DNA from 3 places in the Arthrobacter sp. SlRoot2-15 genome. Region 1 is predicted to be linked to each of the others. Evidence: riboswitches for the same ligand, from Rfam matches in the RefSeq annotation. Region 1 holds a riboswitch; each other region holds the start of a gene.

Region 1 (4,129 bases):
ACGCCGGAGTAACGCATCCGGGTCGGGAACATCTCAGCCATGATGGCCGGCTGCCCGGCGTACATCAGTGCGTGGAAGAGCAGGCCGATGATGACGGCGGCCAGGATGATGAAGTCGTTGCCGGTGTCCATCATCGGGAAGGCGAAGAAGCCCCAGGTCGCACCCAGGACGGCACCTGCCATGTAAACGGGCTTGCGGCCGAAGCGGTCCGAGAGCCGGCCCACCACCGGGACCACGGAGAAGTGAATCGCGTGTGCCACGAGCAGCAGGAGCAGGATCTTGGCGGTGTCGGCGTGGACCACGGTCTTCAGGTAAGTGATGGAGAAAGTGACCACGAGGTAGTACAGGATGTTTTCCGCGAACCGCAGGCCCATGGCGGTGAACACGCCGCGGGGGTAGCGGCGGAAGACTTCGGCGACGCCGTAGCCCTTGTTTTCGGTGACAACTTCCTTCCGTGCCTCAAGGAAGATCGGGGCGTCCTGGACCTTGGTGCGGATGTAGTAGCCGACGACGACGATCACGGCGGAGAGCCAGAATGCAACGCGCCAGCCCCAGCCGAGGAAGTCCGCGGAGGACAGCGTGGAGGAGAGGATGAACAGCACGGCGGTGGCGAGCAGGTTGCCGAGCGGGACGGCCGACTGCGGCCAGCTCGACCAGAAGCCGCGGGACTTGCTCGGGCTGTGCTCGGCCACGAGTAGCACGGCGCCGCCCCATTCGCCGCCTACGGCGAAGCCCTGGGCGAAGCGCAGGAAGACCAGCAGGGCCGGTGCCCAGTAACCGATCTGCGCGAAGCTGGGGAGGCAGCCCATCAGGAAGGTGGAGACGCCCACCAGAATGATGCTGAGCTGCAGCAGCTGCTTGCGGCCGAACTTGTCACCGAAGTGGCCAAAGACGATGCCACCGATCGGGCGGGCCACGAAACCCACCGCGTAAGTCAGGAACGCGGCAAGAATGCCGTCCAGTTCCGTACCCGAGTTGGGGAAGAACATCTTGCCGAAGACCAGGGTGGCGGCGGAGGCGTAGAGGAAGAACTCATACCACTCGACAACCGTGCCGGCCATGGAGGCCGTTACTACCTTCTTCAGTCCGGACGTCTTGACGTCCGGCTCCTCTGCGCGCCGTGCGGCGGCGTTTTCCGTGCTCATGCGAACTCCTTTGGTGTCGCCATCGACACCCTGTGGACCATTGGGTTGACAACGCGCGTGTGAGTTGGGACACACGGCGTCATTCTCCACGAGTATGGCCCCGCATCCCGGCAGGCTCAACCACTAATCACGCAGGGCGTGTCTGCAAAAATGCACACAGCGGCGCTTTGGCTACGCGAAGAAGGTGCTCCGGAGCTGCCCGCTGAGCTGGCCGATTTCGGTCAGGAAGCCGTCGTGGCCGATCGGAGCTTCGATGATGTGCACCGGAACCTCACCCGGCAGGGCGGCGGCGAGTTCATCGGACTGGGCCGGGAAGTACAGCCGGTCCGAGTCCACGGCCGCCACGAAGAACTCCGCCGTGGCGCGGGAAACGGCCTGCTCCAGGGTGCCGCGGCCGCGGGTGACGTCGTGGCTCATAAGCGCCTCGGTGATGGCGATGTAGCTGTTGGCGTCGAAACGGCGCACCAGCTTGTTGCCCTGGTGATCGAGGTAGCTCTCCACCTGGTAGCGGCCCCGTCCCGCCAGCGACCCGGCCTCCAACGGCGCCTCGGCGGCCTGGGCGTTCCGTCCGAAGCGGCCGTCCAGCTCGGCGGCGGAGCGGTAGGTGATGTGGGCGATCCGGCGCGCCAGGGCCAGCCCGGCGTCCGGCTCCGGGCCGCCGTAGTAGTCGCCGCCGTTGAAATGAGGGTCCTGGCGGATGGCGAGGGTCTGGGCCTGTGCGAAGGCAATCTGCTCGGCCGTGCTGCTGGCACCGACGGAAATGACGGCGCAGCGCCGGACCCGCGCCGGGTAGCTGACCGCCCATTCCAGGGCGCGGGCTCCGCCGAGGGAGCCGCCGAGCACGGCGTACCAGCTGCCGATCCCGAGGGCGTCGGCGAGCCGGGCCTCGGCGGCGGTGCTGTCGCGAAGGGTTACCAGCGGGAAGCGGGAGCCCCACGGCCGGCCGTCCGGCGCCGGCGTTGAGGGCCCGGTGGAGCCGTAGCAGCCGCCGAGGATGTTGATGGAGACAACAAAGTACTTGTCCGTGTCCACCGGGGCGCCGGGGCCGGCCAGCTGCTCCCACCATCCCGGCTCTTCGCCGGCGCCGCGGGTGACGTGGGTGTCCCCGGTCAGGGCGTGTTCGATCAGCACCGCATTGGAGGCGTCCGCGTTTAGGGTGCCCCAGGTTTCGTAGGCGAGCGTGGCCTCCGGCAGGGTGGCGCCGGATTCCAGCACCAGGGAGCCGATCGACAGGTACTGGACGGTTCCGTCCGGGACCGCGGGCTTGTTTTCGGGTACTCCCGTACGGGAGACGGCAATCGTCATGTGGGGACCTAACCTCGCGCTTGCCCGCCGTCAGCTGACCGGCGGGCCAGGTCTTCACCCGGGGCACCCCGCCGCGGAAGGAGGGTTGCCGGCCAGCAAGCCGGGGCTGTCGCTGGCACTCATGACCTGCGTCGATTCTACGAAACACGGCGGGGCAAGCGCGAAGATTGTGACGGCCGTGTGACAGCCGGATCTTACGGCAGCCCAGTTTCCCCACCTTTGAGGCCGTGTCCGGCGGGTCGCCCCGAAAATGTCGGCGCGTCCCGCCGTCGCGCCCGCAAAGGTGGGGAATTTCGACGTCGGCTTCCGTATGACCTCAGGCGTCCTTGGCTGCCCGGAAGCCGGCGTCGAGGTCCGCAATGATGTCGTCGATGTGTTCGAGCCCCACCGACAGCCGCACCAGCCCCGGATGGACGCCGGCCACCGCCTGCTGTTCCGGCGAGAGCTGGCTGTGCGTGGTCGACGCCGGGTGGATCACCAGTGAGCGCACGTCACCGATGTTCGCCACGTGCGAGTGCAGTTCGAGGGCGTCAACGAAGCGTTTGCCGGCCTCCGCTCCCCCGGCGAGGTTGAAGGCGACGACGGCGCCCGTCCCCTTGGGCCCGTACTTGCGGCCGCGCTCGTACCAGGGGCTGGACGGCAGCCCGGCATAGGCGACGGATTCGACGTCGTCCCTGGCCTCCAGCCATTCGGCCACCCGGGTGGCGTTGGCGACGTGCCGTTCCACCCGCAGGCTCAGCGTCTCGATGCCCTGGGCGATGAGGAAGGCGTTGAACGGGGACACGGCCGAGCCGAGGTCGCGCAGCAGCTGGACCCTAGCCTTCAGGATGAAGGCCAGGTTTGCCCCCAGCGCCCCGTCCGCGCCGAGGTCCCGGGCGTAGACCAGCCCGTTGTAGGTGGGGTCCGGGGTGTTGAAGCCGGGGAAGCGCTCCGGGTCCTTGCCGAAGTCGAAGTTGCCGGAGTCGACAATCACGCCGGCGATCGCGGCGCCGTGGCCGCCGAGGTACTTGGTGGCCGAGTGGACGACGATGTCGGCGCCCCACTCGATGGGCCGGATCAGGTACGGGGTGGACAGAGTGTTGTCCACGATCAGCGGCACCCCGGCCCGGTGGGCCACGTCCGCGACGCCCTCAATGTCCAGCACGTCCTGGCGGGGGTTGGAGACCACCTCGCCGAAGAACAGTTTGGTGTTCGGCTGCACGGCCCCGCGCCACTGCGCCAGGTTGTCCGGGTCCTGCACAAACGTGACGGAGATGCCGAACTTCTTCAGGGTGTGGGCCAGCAGGTTGTAGGTGCCGCCGTACAGGCTGGGGCTGGCGACGACGTGGTCCCCGGCCTCGGCGATGTTCAGGATTGCGAAGGTCTCCGCAGCCTGCCCGGAGCTGAGCAGGAGCGCGCCGAGGCCGCCTTCGAGGCTCGCGACCCGCTGCTCCACCGCGTCCTGGGTGGGGTTGCCGATCCGGGTGTAGATCGGAGCGAGCTCGGCGAGCGCGAACCGGTTGGCGGCGCTTTCGGCGCTGGGAAAGACGAACGACGTCGTCTGGTAGATCGGCAGCGACCGGGCGCCGGTGGCGGAGTCCGGCTCCTGGCCGGCGTGGATCTGACGGGTTTCAAAGGACCAGGCGTTGGACATTGGAGAGCTCCTGAGTGACTGGGCGCCGGCCGTTCCCGGCTTTTCG
Region 2 (4,129 bases), 2.4 Mb from region 1:
GGAACCGTGCGGATCCCGAACTGGCCCGCGGAAACCACCCAGGTCGGTGACCTCTGGCGGGGCATCCTGACCGCCATGGGCGCGACCGTGACGCTGGACGGCGGCACCCTGACCGTCAGCGGCGGCCCGGAGATCAAGGGCGGCGACTTCGACGAGACCAGCGAGCTCGCCCCCACCGTGGCGGCGCTTTGCGCCCTGGCCACCGGCCCGTCCCGGCTGAGCGGCATCGCCCACCTCCGCGGCCACGAAACGGACCGGCTCGCTGCCCTCGTCGCCGAAATCACCCGGCTCGGCGGCGACGCCGAAGAGACCGCCGACGGCCTCATCATCCGCCCCGCCGCCCTGCACGGCGGCGTGGTGCACAGCTACGCGGACCACCGGATGGCCACCGCGGGAGCCATCCTGGGCCTGGCCGTGCCCGGCGTGGAGGTCGAGGACATCGACACCACGGCCAAGACCATGCCCGACTTCCCGCAGCTCTGGGAAGCCATGCTGGCGCAGGGAACCGCAGCAGAAAAGGACGCCGACGGTGGCACGCAGCACTGACTCCTGGGACGAGTCCGACGTCCGGATCCGCCCCAACAAAAAGGGCACCCGGCCCCGCACCAAGGACCGGCCCAGCCACGACGACGCCGTCACCGGGCGGATCATCACCGTCGACCGCGGGCGGTACACCGCCGTCGTCGGCGAAGGCACCGCGGACGAACGCAAGATCATCGCGGCGCGGGCCCGGGAACTGCGCCGTAATCCCGTGGTGGCCGGCGACTTCGTCTCCCTGGTCGGCAACGTCAGCGGCGAACCCGACACCCTGGCCCGGCTGGTCAAGATCCAGGACCGGCGGACGCTGCTTCGCCGCAGCGCGGACGACACCGACCCGATCGAACGGGCCGTCGTCGCCAACGCCGACCAGCTCGTCGTCGTGGTGGCCGCCGCCAACCCGGAACCGCGCACCGGGTTCATCGACCGCGCGCTCGTGGCCGCGTACGACGCCGGCATTGAGCCGCTCCTGCTCGTCACCAAGGCCGACGTCAAGGATCCCGCCGAGCTCCTCGCCAACTACCAGCACCTCGACTTCCCGGTGATCATCTCCAAGACCGCGGATTCGGCAGCCTCCGGCATCGACGCCCGGTCCGATGACGGGCTCTCCGCCCGGCTGGACAAGGCCGCCGTCTCCGAACTGCGGGCCCACCTCGACGGCAAAGTCACCGTGATGCTCGGCCATTCCGGCGTCGGAAAATCCACCATGGTCAACGCCCTGACCGGGGCGGAGCGCGCCACCGGCGGGGTGAACGCCGTCACCGGGCGCGGCCGCCACACCTCGTCCTCCGCGCTGGCGCTGAAGGTCAACGACGCGCCCGCCGGCAGCTGGATCATCGACACCCCCGGGATCCGGTCCTTCGGCCTGGCCCACGTGGACCCGGACCGGATCCTGCGGTCCTTCCCGGACCTGGCCCCCGGCACCGAGGACTGCGACCGCGGCTGCAAACACGACGCCGCCGCCGTGAACTGCGGGGTGGACGCCTGGGTGCAGGGCGGCCACGCAGGCCCGTCCGGCCCGGCCCGGCTCGCGTCGCTGCGCCGGCTGCTCGGCACGGACCCCCGGCTTGAGGCGCAGGAAACCAAGGAACTCGGCAGCGTCTCCTAGCGGTCGCCTCCCGGTCTGCGGCGGGTTTTGACGGTAGCTTGGAACCATGAGCCAACCCGCTTCGAGCTACAACGATGACCTGCGCCTTGCCCATGTACTGGCAGATTCCGTAGATTCCCAGACCATGAGCCGCTTCAAGGCGCTCGACCTTCGGATCGAGACGAAGCCGGACCTGACCCCCGTCACCGACGCCGACAAGGCCGCCGAGGAATCCATCCGCGGGCAGCTGTCCCGCTCGCGCCCGCGCGACGCTGTCCTCGGCGAGGAATTCGGCAGCTCCGGCCACGGCTCGCGCCGCTGGATCATCGACCCGATCGATGGCACCAAGAACTTCGTCCGCGGCGTCCCCGTCTGGGCCACCCTGATCGCCCTCGTCGACGAGGGCGAACCCGTGGTCGGCGTCGTCAGTGCCCCCGCCCTGGGCAAGCGCTGGTGGGCGGCCAAGGGCGCCGGGGCCTACATGGGCCGGTCGCTGGCCGCGGCCACCCGGCTGAAGGTCTCCAACGTTTCCCAGCTCTCGGACGCTTCGCTGTCGTACTCTTCCCTGGGCGGCTGGAAGCAGCGCGGCAACCTGGACGAGTTCCTCGGGCTCACCGAGGAAGTCTGGCGCACCCGCGCCTACGGCGACTTCTGGTCCTACTGCCTCGTGGCCGAGGGCGCCGTCGACATCGCCTGCGAGCCGGAACTCAACCTCTACGACATGGCCGCACTGGTCCCGATTGTCACCGAAGCCGGCGGCCGCTTCACCTCCCTCGAGGGTGAGGACGGCCCCTTCGGCGGCAACGCCCTGGCCACCAACTCGATCCTGCACTCGGAAGTCCTCAAGCGCCTCAACCCGGACCTCGACGACCTGCTCTAGGCGGTCCCGCTCCAGGCCGGCCGTAACACTGGGCTTCATATTCGGGCCTTCCTTTTCCGTGCGGAGTGCCATGTCCTAGGCTCGAAGCAGGTCACGAGTGCCAGCGCGAAACCCCGGTTTGCTGGCCGGCAACCCTCCATTCGCGGCGGGGTGCCCCGGGTGACGACCTGGCCGGTCCGGAGCGGACCCGGCAAGCGCGGATCCCCTGTGAGCGGGGTCCTTTCCGAGCGAGGTCCCATGACGACTGCCACCATCCCCAGCCACCCCTCCGCCGGCGCACCGGCGCACCCCGATGCCCGGTTCGACGCCGCCAGCCGCCCGCTGTCCGCGGTCTCCGGCGCCGAAATCCAGGCCCCGCTGATCCAGGGCGGCCATGTCCGCTACGCCAACCTGGACTACGGCGCCTCCGCCCCGGCACTGTCTGTGGTTTCCGCCTACCTGAACGAGATCCTGCCGTACTACGCCAGCGTCCACCGCGGCGCCGGCTACGCCTCCCAGCTCAGCACCTCGGTTTACGAGAACGCCCGGAACATCGTCCGCGGCTTCGTCGGCGGCCGTCCGGACGACTCGGTGATCTTCACCCGGAACACGACCGACTCGCTGAACCTGCTGGCCGGCTGCCTGCCCGTCGCCGGGGGCCGGCACACCGGCGAGGTGCTGTACCTCGACATCGAGCACCACGCCAACCTGCTGCCCTGGCAGAACGTCCCGCACCGCAGCGTCGTCGCCGCCGGCACCCTGGCCGGCACGCTGGCGCGGCTGCGGGAGGAACTTGCCCACGGCGGCGTGAGCCTGCTCGCCGTCACCGGCGCCTCCAACGTCACCGGAGAAATCCTGCCGATCCGTGAACTCGCCGCGCTGGCGCACGAATACGGGGCCCGGATCGCCGTCGACGCCGCCCAACTGGCCCCGCACCGCCGCATCGACATCACCGCGGACGACGTCGACTACCTCGCCTTCTCCGGGCACAAGCTCTACGCCCCGTTCGGTGCCGGCGTACTGGTCGGCCGCCCGGACTGGCTCGACGCCGGCACACCCCACCTCGCCGGGGGCGGCGCCGTGCGGGACGCCCGGCTCGACGCCGTCAGCTGGACCACCGGACCGGCCCGCCACGAGGGCGGCTCCCCCAACGTCCTGGGCGCCGCCGCGCTGGCCCGCGCCACCGAAGTCATTGCCGCCCTCGACGAGCAGCAGTGGCATGCCCACGAGGACGCCATCCGGTCCTTCCTCGTCGAGGGACTGGAGCGAATCGACGGCGTGAGCGTCCACCACATTTTCGAGGACACCGGCCACGCGGGGAACCCGGGCACGATCGGCGTTGTGAACTTCTCGGTTGCGGGCTACGACGCCGGCCTGGTCGCCGCGTACCTGTCCGCCGAGCACGGCATCGGCCTGCGCGACGGCCGGTTCTGCGCGCACCCGCTGCTCAAGCGCCTCGGCCTGCCCGCCGGCTCCCTCCGCGCCAGCTTCGGCCTCGGCTCCCGGCTCGACGACGCGCAGCGGCTGCTGGCCGGACTCGAAGCGCTGCGGCGCAACGGCCTGGGCTGGGACTACGTTGTGGACGCCGGCCGCTGGGTCCCGGCCAACGACACCCGCAGCTATCCGCACTGGGCGCCCAACACGCC
Region 3 (4,129 bases), 1.4 Mb from region 1:
GGGCCCACCATGATCTTTGGCAGCCTGCCGGTCTACCGCCGGGTGGTGAGCCGCCTGGTGGAGACCGGCGTGCTGATGGACGAGGGGATGGTCTACTTCGATTCGCGGCTGTGCCGGCACCACCCCACCGTGGAGGTGCGGGTCGCGGATGTGTGCCTGCGGGCCGAGGACGCGGCGCTGATCGCTGTCCTGGTGCGGGCGCTGGTCGAGACGGCGGCCCGGGAATGGGACGACGGCGTCGACCCCGCCCCGGTGCCGACGCTGCTGTTGCGGATGGCCGCCTGGCAGGCCAGCAACTGCGGGCTGCGCGGGCAGCTGCTCGACTTTGGAACCTTCACCCCCGCCCCGGCGGCCGAGGTGGTGCATGCCCTCGTGGACTTCCTGGCCCCCGTGCTGGCAGAGCAGGGCGAGCTGGACCTCGCGCGGCTCGGCGTCGACCGGATCCTGGCGGACGGCACGGGGTCGGAGCAACAACGGCAGGCGCTCGCCGCCCCGGGGCAGGTCACCCCCGCCGACGACGCCGGGCTGGCCGCCGTCGTCGCCCACGCGGTGCGGGTCACGACGCGCGGCGCGGACACTGAGAAGATGGAGGGCGCAGCGGACCCGGCCCCCACATTGTCCCGGGTCCGCCGGAGCTAGACCTGCTTGAGCGCGTGCCCGAGGTCCCGGATCAGGTCCTCCACCTCTTCCAGGCCCACCGACAACCGCACCACGCCGTCGCTCAGCCCGATCGCCGCGCGGCCCTCCGGGCCCATGGCGCGGTGCGTCGTGGTGGCCGGATGGGTGATCAGCGACTTTGAGTCGCCCAGGTTGTTCGAGATGTCGATGATCCGCAGCGCGTCCAGCAGCGCGAAGGCGGCCTCTTTTGCCGAACGACCCGGGGACGGGGACAACTCGAAGGTCAGTACGGTGCCGCCGGCCTTCATCTGCCGTGCCGCGAGGTCGTACTGCGGGTGGGAGGGCAGCAACGGGTACTTGACCCAGCTGACCGCGGGCTGTTCCTCGAGCCAGCCGGCCAGCCGCAGCGCGGAGGCGGAAGAGTGGTTCACCCGCAGGCCCATGGTCTCCAGGCCCTTGGTGAGTACCCAGGCGTTGAACGCCGAGAGCGCCGGGCCGGTGTGGCGCATAAGCTGCTTGACCGGGCCGTCGATGAACTCTTTGGTGCCCAGGATCGCGCCGCCGAGCACCCGGCCCTGGCCGTCGATGTGCTTGGTGCCGGAGTAGACGATCACGTCTCCGCCGAGTTCCCCGCAGCGCTGGAGCAGGGGGGTGGCAAAAACATTGTCGACGACGACCGTCGCGCCGGCGGCGTGCGCCAGTTCGCTCACGGCGGCGATGTCCACGATTTCCTGCATCGGGTTGGACGGGGACTCGAAGAAGACCGCCGTCGTCGGTTCCGACAGCGCCGTGCGCCACTGGTCCAGGTCCGGGCCGTCCACGAAGACCGTCTCTACGCCCCAGCGCGGAAGGATCTCGTTGAGGATCACAAAGCAGGAGCCGAACAGCGAGCGGGCCGCGACCACCCGGTCGCCGGCTGCCAGCAGCGCCCCGAGCGCGGTGAACACCGCGGACATGCCCGAGGCGGTGGCGAAGCATGCCTCGGTGCCCTCGAGCAGCCGGAGCCGCTCTTGGAACGTGGCCACCGAGGGGTTGCCGTAGCGCGAATAGACAAAGCGCTCGTCCTCGCCGGTGAAGGCACGCTCCGCCGCGGCGGCGGATTCGTAGACGAAGCCGGAGTTCAGGAAAATCGGCTCGGTGGTCTCCTGGAAACCGGTGCGGTCAAGCCCGCCGCGGACTGCCTGGGTGTCCGGGCTCCAGCCCTGGGCGTCGGGATTGAAGCCCACTTAGCGCTCGTCCCGGTTGGTCGGGAGGCCGCGGTTCTTCCAGCCATTCACGGTGCGGGCGCCGGAGGTATCCGGTTCGCCCTCGAAGCCTTCCAGGACGTTGTAGGCGGTGAAGCCGGCGGCCGTGGCGGCGGTGGCAGCCGCCACGGAGCGCGCACCGGAGCGGCAGAGGAAGATGAGGTCGGCGCCGCCGTCGTCCGGCAGCTGCGCCCGCAACTGCTCCAGGAACCCCGGGTTAGGGGAGCCGCCGGCCAGCGTCCACTGGATGAACAGCGGCTCCCGGCGTCCGCCCGCGGTCTCAGGGATGCCAATATGTGCCCACTCGCCCTCGGTGCGGACGTCCACCAGGACGGCGCCGGCCTCAATCCGCGCCCAGGCCTCCTCCGGGGTCAGGTCTCCGGCGTAGCTCACGCGTGGCCTTCGCCCTCGAACTCGACGGCGTCGAGTTCGTCCACCGCGTTGGCGACGGCGGCGTCGGCGCTGGCGATCGCGGCCGGGAGCACCACGGCTTGGGCCACGATCACGGTGCTGCCGTTGAAGGTGGCCGAGGGGCTGCCGTGCAGGACGTAGCCTTCGGCCAGCGCGGCGGAGACGCGCTCGCAGAAGGCGCGGTCGTCGGGGCCGGTGAACAGGCGGTAAGCCAGCTTCTCCTCGGCGCGGGGGCCGGCCGGGGACGGTGCGGGGGCTGTCCCGGTTGCTGTATCAGGCACAGCGGGGGCGGACGCGTCAGGCATGACGGATCTCCTTCTTTCACGCTTGCAGCTCGAATTTCGATATGCCGAGTATTCACCTGAGGCACCCCGCCGCGAAAGGGAGGGTTGCCGACCGGCCAGTCAGGGCTTGGCGCCGGGTCTCATTACTCCCGAAAAACCTAACACCTGCGACGGCGGCGGGCAGAGCCGCCGCTGTCATGTTAAGTCACTATGCGCTGGCCCGCCGATGCCGTAGGCTCACCCGTATCGCGTCTGCGGGCGGTGTGGTGGGGGCTCATTGCGCAGTCCGGCCCTGGCCGCCGCCCGGACTGTTCCCCTGGCCCTTTCGGCGAGATGCCAGCTACTTCAACGGAACCGGGGAACTCCATGAACCTGCCCATGAACCTGCGCCGCAGCGCACCAGCATCCCTCCTGATTTCAGCGGCCCTCGCGCTGGCCGGCTGCGGCCAAACGACGACGCCGGCCACGTCTCCGGCGAACACCGTCGAGCCGGGCTCAGCCGCCGCCTCGCAGGCCGCCGGCCAGTCACGTAGCGCGGCGCCAACCCCGACGCCGACGCCGAAGGCATTCACGGGGGCCGAACTGACGGCGATTATCGCGGGGCTTGCCGACGGCGAAGGGAATGCGCTTACGGTGGTGCCCGCGGAGCAGTTGGAGAAGGGCATCGAGATCTCGAAGCAGACGATGTCGGAGGCCGTGATATCCCCGGCAGAGTGCGCCGTCGTGGCGGACAGCAACGCCCAGATTCCGGCCGGCAGCACCTATGCCGGCGGTGTCGCCAAATCCACCACGGTCCAGGCCCTCACCGTCGTCACGCTGGTCGCCGTCGCGGATCAGAAACAGCTGGGGGTGAACCTCGAGGCGGCCGTGGCCAAAAGCAAAAAATGCACAAACTTCAGCATGGAGATCCGCGGCCAGAAGATCACGAGCCAGACCGAGATCCTGCCGGTGAAGACCAGTGCGGACACCTCGTTCGGCTCGCTGGCCACCCAGACCCTGCCGAGCGGGCAGCTTTTGACGACGTTGCTGGTGACGGGCGTCAAGGGAAACCTGTCGGCCTCGGCGGTGGCCACAGGCCCGGATGTCACGCGGGCGGCGGCGGCCACGCTGGCCCGGCTCGTGGACGAAGCCCTCGCGCAGGGCGCCACCCGGAGCTGAGCGGCGGCGCTACTGGATCGTGGCGTACAGCGCGTTCAGCTCGGCCGTGAGCTGCCGGCGCAGCTCGGGGGTCCCGATTTCCTTGCCGTCGATGTGGTTTACCGGGGCGAGGAGCCGGATGCTGGAGATAAGCCACACGGCGTCCGCGTCGTAGAGGTCAGCGGGTACCAGCGGGCCGTAGCCCAGTTCCCAGCCGGCGGCCTTGGCCGCGGTGAACAGCGCGCCCTGCGAGGTGCCGGGAAGGATGCCGCTGTCCAGCTGCGGCGTGATCAGCCGGCGCACGGTGCGGACCCCGCCCGCGCCGTCGTCGGAAGTCTCCAGGTGCGCCAGCAGGACGGTCGACGTCGGGCCCTCCAGGACCCGTCCGTCGGCGGACGTGAAGATGACGTCGTCCGCGCCCTGGGCGTGGGCGTA

The links. Region 1 has a riboswitch for S-adenosylmethionine ahead of metX (homoserine O-acetyltransferase MetX). Riboswitches for the same ligand answer to the same signal wherever they lie in the genome.
Region 2: another riboswitch for S-adenosylmethionine. It lies ahead of AC6I9V_RS14195 (aminotransferase class V-fold PLP-dependent enzyme); the one in region 1 lies ahead of metX (homoserine O-acetyltransferase MetX).
Region 3: another riboswitch for S-adenosylmethionine. It lies ahead of AC6I9V_RS09615 (DUF1737 domain-containing protein); the one in region 1 lies ahead of metX (homoserine O-acetyltransferase MetX).

The regions. Positions count from the first base shown of each region.
Region 1 covers NZ_AP046058.1:678,576-682,704, forward strand. Annotated here, with positions in the region: gene AC6I9V_RS03190 (MFS transporter) at 1-1,145, opposite strand, end outside; gene metX (homoserine O-acetyltransferase MetX) at 1,317-2,450, opposite strand; SAM riboswitch class IV at 2,462-2,577, opposite strand; gene AC6I9V_RS03200 (bifunctional o-acetylhomoserine/o-acetylserine sulfhydrylase) at 2,767-4,083, opposite strand.
Region 2 covers NZ_AP046058.1:3,071,001-3,075,129, reverse strand. Annotated here, with positions in the region: gene aroA (3-phosphoshikimate 1-carboxyvinyltransferase) at 1-546, shown strand, start outside; gene rsgA (ribosome small subunit-dependent GTPase A) at 530-1,645, shown strand; gene hisN (histidinol-phosphatase) at 1,692-2,504, shown strand; SAM riboswitch class IV at 2,594-2,707, shown strand; gene AC6I9V_RS14195 (aminotransferase class V-fold PLP-dependent enzyme) at 2,742-4,129, shown strand, end outside.
Region 3 covers NZ_AP046058.1:2,106,546-2,110,674, forward strand. Annotated here, with positions in the region: gene AC6I9V_RS09600 (glutamate--cysteine ligase 2) at 1-639, shown strand, start outside; gene AC6I9V_RS09605 (O-succinylhomoserine sulfhydrylase) at 636-1,844, opposite strand; gene AC6I9V_RS09610 (rhodanese-like domain-containing protein) at 1,845-2,255, opposite strand; gene AC6I9V_RS09615 (DUF1737 domain-containing protein) at 2,252-2,578, opposite strand; SAM riboswitch class IV at 2,592-2,705, opposite strand; gene AC6I9V_RS09620 (hypothetical protein) at 2,924-3,715, shown strand; gene AC6I9V_RS09625 (aminodeoxychorismate lyase) at 3,725-4,129, opposite strand, start outside.